3 regions of the Kutzneria chonburiensis genome follow, and region 3 is predicted to be linked to each of the others. Evidence: riboswitches for the same ligand, from Rfam matches in the RefSeq annotation. Region 3 holds a riboswitch; each other region holds the start of a gene.
What was found. A riboswitch is a leader RNA that binds a small molecule or an ion and turns the genes downstream of it on or off. The one in region 3 is predicted to bind glycine.
Positions count from the first base shown of each region.

Region 1: it holds a riboswitch for glycine, as region 3 does, so the genes downstream of both, gcvP (aminomethyl-transferring glycine dehydrogenase) here and M3Q35_RS28615 (L-serine ammonia-lyase) in region 3, are expected to answer to the same signal.
Region 2: it holds a riboswitch for glycine, as region 3 does, so the genes downstream of both, gcvT (glycine cleavage system aminomethyltransferase GcvT) here and M3Q35_RS28615 (L-serine ammonia-lyase) in region 3, are expected to answer to the same signal.

Region 1 is NZ_CP097263.1:1,050,210-1,053,662, forward strand. It holds gene M3Q35_RS04960 (peptidylprolyl isomerase) at 1-443, shown strand, start outside; gene M3Q35_RS04965 (MerR family transcriptional regulator) at 691-1,257, shown strand; glycine riboswitch at 1,345-1,438, shown strand; glycine riboswitch at 1,442-1,553, shown strand; gene gcvP (aminomethyl-transferring glycine dehydrogenase) at 1,598-3,453, shown strand, end outside.
Region 2 is NZ_CP097263.1:6,604,462-6,607,914, forward strand. It holds partial or broken gene M3Q35_RS30130 (AfsR/SARP family transcriptional regulator) at 1-191, opposite strand, end outside; gene M3Q35_RS30135 (hypothetical protein) at 293-961, opposite strand; gene M3Q35_RS30140 (helix-turn-helix transcriptional regulator) at 1,234-1,857, shown strand; glycine riboswitch at 1,935-2,029, shown strand; glycine riboswitch at 2,031-2,120, shown strand; gene gcvT (glycine cleavage system aminomethyltransferase GcvT) at 2,151-3,251, shown strand; gene gcvH (glycine cleavage system protein GcvH) at 3,262-3,453, shown strand, end outside.
Region 3 is NZ_CP097263.1:6,302,366-6,305,818, forward strand. It holds gene M3Q35_RS28615 (L-serine ammonia-lyase) at 1-1,033, opposite strand, end outside; glycine riboswitch at 1,171-1,262, opposite strand; gene M3Q35_RS28620 (glycoside hydrolase 5 family protein) at 1,329-2,501, shown strand; partial or broken gene M3Q35_RS28625 (PucR family transcriptional regulator) at 2,542-3,453, shown strand, end outside.

The sequences.
Region 1 (3,453 bases), 5.2 Mb from region 3:
TCACCTTCCAGGCGCTGACCGACAAGGCGCCCTGCACGACCAACTCGTTCCGGTTCCTGTCCGAGCACCACTACTACGATCTGACGCACTGTCACCGGCTCGTCACGCAGCGCATCTTCGTGCTCCAGTGCGGCGACCCGACGGGCACCGGCAGCGGCGGCCCGGGCTACTCGTTCCCGGACGAGAACCTCACCGGCGCCACCTACCCGGCCGGCACGGTCGCCATGGCCAACGCCGGCCCGAGCACCAACGGCTCCCAGTTCTTCTTCTGCACCGAGGACACCAAGCTGTCGCCGAACTACACCCCGTTCGGGCGAGTCACGGGCGGTCAGGACGTGCTGCGCAAGATCGCGGCCGGCGGCGAGGACGACCAGAACAACACCGGCGACGGGTTCCCGAATCTGCCCGTCGACATCCTGCACGTGCAGATCTCACCCAGGTAGCCACCCACTGTCAACGCTGTCATCGGTTCAGTGACACGCAGTCGTCACCGTGACGACCACCTCCACATGACGGTTTCGCCGCCCCGCGCGTCGCGTTGACCCGTCCCATGGGCGGACTTACCGTCAGAGGGGAGTTGGTCGTGACGGTGTGAACCCCCATCGTTGCGACCTTGTGACCGGCGGTTCCCCGGACGGAGGACCGTCGGTTCCGGTCGCCGGTCGTCAGGCCGGTCGAGGGGAGGCTGTCGTGGTCGAGGGTGCGCCCGCCAGGTCCGGCGCCGGTGAACAGGGTGCCCTGTTCCCGGACGCGTCGGTGCCGGACGAGCTCGTCGGCTACCGCGGGCCGGCCGCGTGCCAGATCGCCGGCATCACCTACCGGCAGCTGGACTACTGGGCCCGCACGGAGCTGGTCGCGCCGTCGATCCGCAGCGCGCACGGGTCCGGCAGCCAGCGGCTGTACTCGTTCAAGGACCTGCTGGTGCTCAAGGTGGTAAAACGCCTGCTGGACACCGGTGTCTCGCTGCAGAACATCCGGGTCGCGGTGGACCACCTGCGCCGTCGCGGCGTGGCCGACCTGGCCAAGATCACGCTGTTCAGCGACGGCACCACGGTCTACGAGTGCACTTCGCCGGAAGAGGTCGTCGACCTGCTGCAAGGCGGCCAGGGCGTGTTCGGCATCGCGGTCAGCGGGGCGATGCGGGAGATCAGCGGCACCATCCACGAGTTCCAGGCCGAGCGGGCCGACGGACTGGTGCTGGAGCCGCAGGAGGACGACGAGCTGACCAGCCGCAGGCGGGCCCGCCGCACCGGCTGAGCCGGCACCGGACGTGATCGAGATGACACGCCGTGCTCAGCTCTGGGGCTCGTAACCCGGCCGGGGTAAACTCACGCCCGTAGTCGCACATCCCGTGCGGGAGAGTCCGGGCCGCGAGGTCCGGCGCCGAAGGAGCAAATCCTCCCCGGAACCTCTCAGGCCCAAGGACCGTACGGGACAGACGCCTCTGGAAAGTGGGCGCGCAAGCGCCCCGCCGACGGTGCAAGCCCGCGCCGCGTCCACAAGACGCAGCATGGGTGAAGCTCTCAGGTGCCCGTCACGGGCGGGGACAGAGGGGAGGGCAACGGCCCGCGCCCGCTTGCCCCCGGAGGCTCGACGCATGACGACTGACCGCATTCCCTTGGCCGCGCTCGAGCACGGCACGCCGTTCGCCGACCGCCACGTCGGTCCCCGTGCCGCCGAGCTGGGCAAGATCCTGGACGTGATCGGCGTCGGCTCACTGGAGGAGCTGGCCCAGCGGGCCGTGCCGTCGGCCATCCGCAGCGACGCGCTGGCGCTGAGCCTGCCGGCCCCGGCCACCGAGGTCGAGGCGCTGGCCGAGCTGCGCGCGCTGGCCGACCGCAACCGGCCGATGACCCAGATGATCGGCCTCGGCTACTACGGCACGGTCACCCCGGGCGTCATCCTGCGCAACGTGCTGGAGAGCCCGGCCTGGTACACCGCCTACACGCCGTACCAGCCGGAGATCTCCCAGGGCCGCCTCGAGGCCCTGCTCAACTTCCAGACCATGGTCGGCGACCTGACCGGCCTGCCGGTGGCCAACGCCTCGATGCTGGACGAGTCGACCGCCGCGGCCGAGGCGATGACCCTGGTCCGCCGGGCCGGCAAGTCGAAGTCGAACAAGTTCGTCGTGGACGCGGACACGCTGCCGCAGACCATCGCGGTGATCGAGACCAGGGCCGAGCCGCTGGACATCGAGATCGTGGTGGCCGACCTGTCCCAGGGCATCGAGGGCCTCGGCCTCGGCGGCGACTTCTTCGGCGCGTTGCTGTCCTACCCGGGCGCCTCGGGCGTGATCCGCGACCACGAGTCCGTGATCGCCGAGATCCACGCGGCCGGCGCCTCCGCGGTCGTCGCGGCCGACCTGCTGGCCCTGACGCTGCTGCGTGCCCCGGGCGAGATCGGCGCGGACGTCGTGGTCGGCACGACGCAGCGGTTCGGCGTGCCGATGGGCTTCGGTGGCCCGCACGCCGGCTACATGGCCGTGCGCAAGGGCTTCGAGCGGCAGCTGCCCGGCCGTCTGGTCGGCGTGAGCGAGGACGCCGACGGCAACCGGGCCTACCGGCTGGCGCTTCAGACCCGTGAGCAGCACATCCGCCGCGAGAAGGCGACCAGCAACATCTGCACCGCGCAGGTGCTGCTGGCGGTGATCGCCTCCATGTACGCCGTCTACCACGGCCCCGACGGCCTCAAGGCCATCGCCACCCGGGCGCACCGGATGGCCACCGTGCTGGCCGCCGGCCTGGCCGAGGGCGGCGTCAACGTGGTGCACGGCGAGCTGTTCGACACCGTGCTGGCCGAGGTGTCCGGCACGGCCGCCGCTGTCGTGGCCAAGGCCCGCGAGCTCGGGGTGAACCTGCGGCTCGTCGATGAGAACCACGTCGGCATCGCCTGCGACGAGACGACCACGCGCCAGCACCTTTCCCTGGTGTGGCAGGCCTTCGGCGTCACGGTGTCCGATGTGGACGGTCTGGACGCGGACACCGCCGACGGCATCCCGCCGGCCCTGCGCCGCACCAGCGAGTACCTCACGCACCCGGTGTTCCACCAGCACCGCTCCGAGACGGCGCTGCTGCGCTACCTGCGGGCGCTGTCCGACAAGGACGTGGCCCTGGACCGCAGCATGATCCCGCTGGGCTCGTGCACCATGAAGCTCAACGCCACCACCGAGATGGAGGCCGTCACCTGGCCCGAGTTCTCGGGGCTGCACCCGTTCGCCCCGGCGGAGGACGCCGAGGGCCTGCTGTCCGTGGTGACGGACCTGGAGCAGTGGCTGGCCGAGATCACCGGCTACGACGCGGTCTCCCTGCAGCCCAACGCCGGCAGCCAGGGCGAGTTCGCCGGCCTGCTGGCCATCCGGGCCTACCACCGCTCGCAGGGGCACGGCGAGCGTGACGTCTGCCTGATCCCGGCCAGCGCGCACGGCACCAACGCCGCCAGCGCGGTGATGGCCGG
Region 2 (3,453 bases), 300 kb from region 3:
GCGGCCTCGCCCCACAGCGCCGTGATCAGCTCCGACCGTCCGACCATGCGGTTCGGACTGAGCGCGAGCAGACCGAACAGCGCGCGCTGCATCGGCGCGCCCAGCTCCAACTCACGGTCCCCGACCCAACCCCGCACCGGGCCCAGCAGGGCAACCCGGAGGACGGAACCAGGGACATCGTTGTCGGACATCCAGCTTCCTCCCCAGCCCGGCCGACGTGTGGTCCGGCCGGGGTCGTACCCCCACCGCCATTCTTCCTGCTCCACGCACAAGAAGGAACAGACGCAGCGCGTCAAGGTGTGATTTGGTCCACATTTGGCGACTGACAGGTCCACAACAGGGTGCCGTTGCGCCGCACCGTGAGCTGGTAGGCGGCCAGCCGGGAGCCGACGGCGTACGCCTCGACCTGAGGCGCGGGCTCGCCGGCGGCGGCCAGCGCCTGCTGGGTCCGCGCGGTCAGCGCGACCACGTCCACCTGCTCGCCGGCCTGGATCAGGTAGATCCGCTTGGGCGCGGGCCACGGCGAGCCGTCGAGCGGCATCCGCCAGGCCCGCCACAGGCCGTGCCCGCCGGGATAGCCGCCGACCGCGTCGACCGCGGCCTCGTCCACCCGGTCGTCGCCGGACCAGCCGCCGTCAACGAACGTGAACGGCAGCGCGGCCGGCCACCGCGCCGGCGTCACGCCACGGACTGCGACAGGATCATGACCGCCCGTCACCAATGCGTCGACCAACATACGGTGATGGACGGCCGTCACCGGAACGTGTAGATGGACAACCGCGAAGGCGACCGCACGGGCCACGTCGGCACAGCGGCCCTCGGCCAGCCAGTGGCGGGCGGCGGTCATGAGCTCGTCGGACAGGTGGCCGGCGCAGGCGGCGAGCACCTCGGCAAGTTCGGGCAATCGTGCCCGTTCGGCGCTGGTCCGGGAGAGCGTGGCGGCGGCATCCTCGACGACCAACAGGCTCCTCCTGCTCGCGCGGGGGACTGCGGCCAGCCTACTGGAGACGATCCAGGGTCAACCAAGAACTTGCCAGGCCGAGGGGCCAGGAGTGTGCCCGAACGCGACGTTCCGGTGCCCGTTCTTACCTTGTCGCGATCGCCCGATCGGGTGGACTTCGAGAAAACCGCAGGTCAGGACTTTCTCTACGACATGGAGGCGTCGTGAAGATCCTCTGAAGAAGGTCGTTGCACAGTGTGTTCCTGGGGGTACACAGCGGAGGAGGACACACCATGGACAGAGTGTGGGTAGCCGTACATGCGGGCGATCCGATCACCCTGGCCGGGGCGATCAGCTGCCTGCGGGCGCGGGCCGAGCTCCAGGTGGTTCCGGAGCGCAGACTGTCCGAGGCTCAGGTGTTCGTGGTGTGCGCCGACGCGGTCAACGCCGATGTGATGGGGTTGCTGCGGCGGACCGCCGAGTCGACGCCCGTGAAGATCGTGCTCGTCACCGACCGGTTCCACGACGCCGACCTGTTGGCGGCCGTGGAATGTGGCGTCGTCGCGGTGCTGCCGAAGGCGGCGGCCAGCGGTGAGCGTCTGGTGCACGCCGTGCTGGCGGCCAAGCGGGGCATGGGGGACATGCCGCCCACGCTGCTCGGCTCGCTGCTCGCGCAGGTGGAGCGGCTGCACAAGGAGGTGCTGCGGCCCAACGGCCTCACCGCCTCCGGGCTCGCCCCGCGCGAGATCGACGTGCTGCGGCTGATGGCCGAGGGCTGGGACACCGCCCAGATCGCCACCAAGCTCTCCTACTCGGAGCGCACCGTGAAGAACGTGGTCTACGCGGTGATGAACCGCCTCGGCCTGCGCAACCGCCCGCACGCGGTGGCGTACGCCATGCGGTCGGGTGTGATCTGAAGGGGTAAGACGCTTGAATCTTGACCGTGCCGGCCACCTCCAAATACGGTGGCCGGCACAAGTACATTCTCGCTGTTCAACACCGTGCGGGAGAGTCCTGTCGATCTCGGGCAGGCGCCGAAGGAGCAAATCCTCCCCGGAATCTCTCAGGCACCCCTACCGCTCGGGACAGGCGACTCTGAAAAGCAGGCGTGCCCATCGCGCCTCGCCCAAGGGGAAAGCCGGCTCGCCGGTGAAACTCTCAGGCTTATGACAGAGGGGGAGGCTCACTCCACCACACGAGGGGTCTCCTGATGGGCACCGACATCCGCCGCACGCCACTGCACGACGTGCACGAGCGCCTCGGCGCCAAGTTCACCGACTTCGCCGGCTGGCAGATGCCGCTGCGCTACACCGGTGACGTGGCCGAGCACACCGCCGTGCGCACCGGCGCCGGCCTGTTCGATCTCACGCACATGGGCGAGATCCTGCTGTCCGGTCCGCAGGCCGGGCAGGCCCTCGACTACGCCCTTGTCGGCAACGCCTCGGCGATCGGCGTCGGCCGCGCCCGCTACACCATGATCTGCGACGACAGCGGCGGCATCCTGGACGACCTGATCGTCTACCGGACCGGCGAGCAGGACTACCTGGTGGTGGCCAACGCCAGCAACGCCGCCCTGGTGGCCGGCGAGCTGATCGACCGGGCCGAGGACTTCGACACCGAGGTCCGCGACGCCTCCACCGAGTACGCGCTGATCGCCCTACAGGGCCCGCGCTCGGTGGGGCTGTTGGCCCCGCTCACGCCGACCGACCTGTCGACCGTGAAGTACTACGCCTCCTACCCCACGACCGTGGCCGGCCGCCCGGCGCTGCTGGCCCGTACGGGCTACACCGGCGAGGACGGCTTCGAGCTGTTCGTGGCCCCGGACGACGCCGAGGCGGTGTGGGCCGCGGTGGCCGGCGCCGGCGACGTCCTCCCGTGTGGACTGTCGTGCCGTGACTCGCTGCGCCTCGAGGCCGGCATGCCGCTCTACGGCAACGAGCTGAGCACCGACCTCACTCCGTACGCCGCGGGCCTCGGCCGTGTGGTCAAGCTGGACAAGCCCTCCGACTTCGTCGGCCGCGCCGCGCTGCAGAAGGCGTCGGCCGAGACGCCGGCCCGCAAGCTGGTCGGCCTGGTCTCCGAAGGCCGTCGCGCGCCTAGGCACGGGTACCCGGTGGTGGATCCGGCCGACGGTGCGAGGATCGGCGAGATCACCAGCGGCGCGCCGTCGCCGACGCTGGGCCACGCGATCGCCATGGCCTACGTCGACGCCGACCGCGCCGTGCCCGGTTCCGCGCTCGCCGTCGACATCCGGGGCACGATCACCCCGGTCGACGTCGTCGAGCTGCCCTTCTACCGTCGTTCTTCCTGAGAGGCCCGAGATGAGCACCATCCCCGACCACCTTCGGTACAGCGCGGAGCACGAGTGGGTGGCGGTCTCCGACGGGATCGCCCGCATCGGCATCACCGAGTACGCCGCCGAGCAGCTCGGTGACATCGTCTACGCCGAGCTGCCCAGCGAGGGCGACTCCGTCACGGCCGGCGAGCCCTGCGGCGAGCTGGAGTCCACCAAG
Region 3 (3,453 bases):
CGCCCTGGCAACCGACCTCGGCGCCGGAGATGGAGGCGTTCTCCTTGAACAAGACGCCGATGGCGCCGGCGGTGAGGAGGAAACGCACGACGCCGTCGTCGGAAGCGCCGGGGACGAAGCGGGAGTAGTAGTGCAGCACGGCGGGGACGATGCCGGCGGCGCCGTTGGTGGGGGCGGTGACGACGCGACCGCCGGCGGCGTTCTCCTCGTTGACGGCGAGGGCGAAGAGGGTGACCCAATCCATGACCCGAAGGGGATCGGTGGCGAAGTGCTCGGCGGCGAGGGTCCGGCGAAGGTCAGCGGCCCGGCGACGGACCTTGAGACCGCCGGGCAGGGTGCCCTCGACGGTGCAGCCCCGCTCGACGCACTCCTGCATGACGTGCCAGATGTGCAGCAGACCCGAGCGAACCTCGGCCTCGGAACGCCAGGACTGCTCGTTCGACAGCATGACATCGCTGATGGAGAGCCCGGATTCCCTTGTACGGGCGAGGAGTTCGTCGCCCGAAAGGAAAGGATGGGGCAACGGGGTGGAGTCCTGCTTGATCCGGTCGGTCCCGGTGGCGGTCTCGTCGACGATGAAGCCGCCGCCCACCGAGTAGTAGACGGCGGAGTCGAGCGAAGCACCGTCGGCATCAACAGCGGCGAAGCTCATGCCGTTGGGGTGCAAGGGAAGCTGCTTGCGACGGTGCATGACGAGGTCGGTGTCCTCGACGAACTCGATCTCCCGGGAACCACCCAACACCAGCCGGGACGACGCGCGGATGCCGGCCACGCGGTCGTCGGCGTCGGTGGGGTCGCAGAGCTCGGGCTGGGAACCCTCAAGACCGAGCATGACGGCCTTGGGGCTGCCGTGACCATGACCCGTCGCGCCGAGGGAGCCGAAGAGCTCGACGTGCACCCGGGCGACCGAGTCGAACACCCCACCGGCCCGGAGGCGGGAGACGAACATCGAGGCGGCGCGCATCGGCCCGACGGTGTGCGAGCTCGAGGGACCGATCCCCACCGAGAAGAGATCGAAAACGCTGATGGCCATCACGGACTCCAGGGCATGGGAGAAGCAGGCGGAAGGCTCCCCCTCTGTCATGGGACCTGAGAGCTTCGCCGTCACGACCGCGACGGCTTGCACCGTGGGTGGCATGCACGACCGCGCACGCTGCTTTCCAGAGTTGCCTCGCCCGGCCGGTCTGGTTGCCTGAGAGTGTGCGGGGAGGCTTGCTCCTTCGGCGCCCCGAGAAATCCGAGGGCTCTCCCGACCGGGCTGTGTGCCGAAGGCACGCGGCCTGTGTGGAATTGTTGGCTCTCACTGTAAACGAACCGGGGAGCGGCTGATGAGGTTCGGGGCGAACTACACGCCGAGCAAGCACTGGTGGCACACCTGGCTGGACTTCGAGCCGGACTCGATCCGCCGCGACCTGGACCAGCTGGCCGGCCTCGGCCTCGACCACGTGCGGATCTTCCCGATCTGGTCGGTCTTCCAGCCCAACCGCGGCGTGGTCCGGGAGAAGGCGGTGGAGCAGCTGCTGGACATGGTCCGGCTCGCCGCCGACGCGGGCCTGGACGTCACGGTGGACGGCATCCAGGGCCACCTGTCGAGCTTCGACTTCTACCCCTCCTGGACCCAGACCTGGCACCACCGCAACGTCTTCACCGATCCCGACGTACTCGAGGGCCAGGCGCTGCTGCTGCGCACGCTGGCGACGGCGCTGCGCCCGGAGCCGAACTTCCTGGGCATGACGCTGGGCAACGAGATGAACAATCTCGTGGCCCACAACCCGTGCACGCCGGCCGAGGTGGATTTCTGGCTGGACCAGCTGCTGGCCACGGTCGACGAGGCCGACCCGGACCATCCGCACTGCCATTCGGCCTTCGACGACGCCTGGTACGTCGATGATCACCCGTTCACCCCGCTGGCCAGCGCGACCAAGGGCGCCATGACCACGGTCCACCCCTGGGTGTTCACGCTGAACGCGGCCCGTCGTTACGGTCCGCAGTCGACGGAGATCCATCACCTGGCCGAGTACGGCACCGAGCTGGCCCGTGCCTACGGCACGCCCGACCGGGTGATCTGGGTGCAGGAGGTGGGCGCGCCGGCCCCGCACATCCCGGTGGAGCACGCCGTGGAGTACGCGGAGCAAACGATTGGCAACGTCGCTACCTGCAAGAACGTCTGGGGCCTCACCTGGTGGTGCTCGCACGACGTGAACCGCAGGTTCATCGACTACCCGGAGCTGGAGTACGGCCTGGGCCTGTTCGACGCGGACGGCAACGCGAAGCCGCTGGCCAAGGCCGTGGCCAACGCCGTGCACGCAGAGTTGCCGAAGCCGGTGGAGCGCACGACGGCGCTGTTCTTCGACGGCAAGCGGAGCTCCTCGGGCCCGGGCGGGGCGTTCTTCGAGGCCTGGATGCGGCACGCCAAGGAGGGCCGACGGCTGGCGGTGGTGATGGAGACGACACCGGAGTATCTGAGCGCCCGGGGCATCACCGAGGTCCTGACGGTCTGAGCGCGGTTGCCGATGGCGGCCCCGGTGAGACGATGGCGCGATGGTGACCGTGCAGGGTGTCGTCGACCGGGTGGGGCCGACGATGCTGCGCGCCGTGCACGCGGCGGCGGCGCCGCAGAGCGTGACGGACGTGGTGATCGCGGAGCCGGGGCGGCGGAACGTGATCGCGGCGGGGGATCTCGTGCTGGGGGTGGCGGTCGGCGGCCGCAAAGACGCGGTGGACCTGATCAAGCACTCGAAGGGCGCGGCGGGGGTGCTGCTGAAGCAGCCGCAAGCCGGTGACAAAGAGGTGCTCGACGCGGCCGGCCAAGCAGAGATAGCGATCGTCGAAGTACGGCAGGAAGCGGCCTGGGCGCAGCTGGTCTGGCTGCTCAGGGCGGTGCTGGACGCGGCGGCGGACGACGAGTCGGACGGCGAGGTCGAACAGTTCGGCGACCTGTTCCGGCTGGCCGACGCGGTGGCGGCGGTGATCGACGCGCCGGTGACGATCGAGGACGCGAACTCCCGCGTGCTGGCCTACTCGACCCGGCAGGACCGCACGGACCCGGCCCGGGTCTCGACGATCATGGGCCGCCGGGTGCCGGACGACGTGCTGGCCCGGTTCCGCAGCCGGGGGTGTTCCGGCAGCTCAGCAAGGGCCGCTCGGTGATCTTCGTGCCGGCCCAGCGGGACGGCACGCTGCCCCGGCTGATCGTGCCGATCCGAATGGGCGGCGAACTGCTGGGCTCGATGTGGGCGGTGGTCGACGGCGAGGTCAGCGACGAGCGCTCGGCGGCGTTCGCCGACACGGGACCGGTCGTGGCGCTGCACCTGCTGCGCCGCCGGGCCCGGGTCGACGCGGAGCGGATGCGGTCGGCGGAGCTGGTACGGGCGGTGCTGTCCGGCACGACCGGCAGCCGGGCCGCGGCGGCCGAGCTGGGCCTGGAGGAGCAGCCGCACCGGGTGGTGGCGA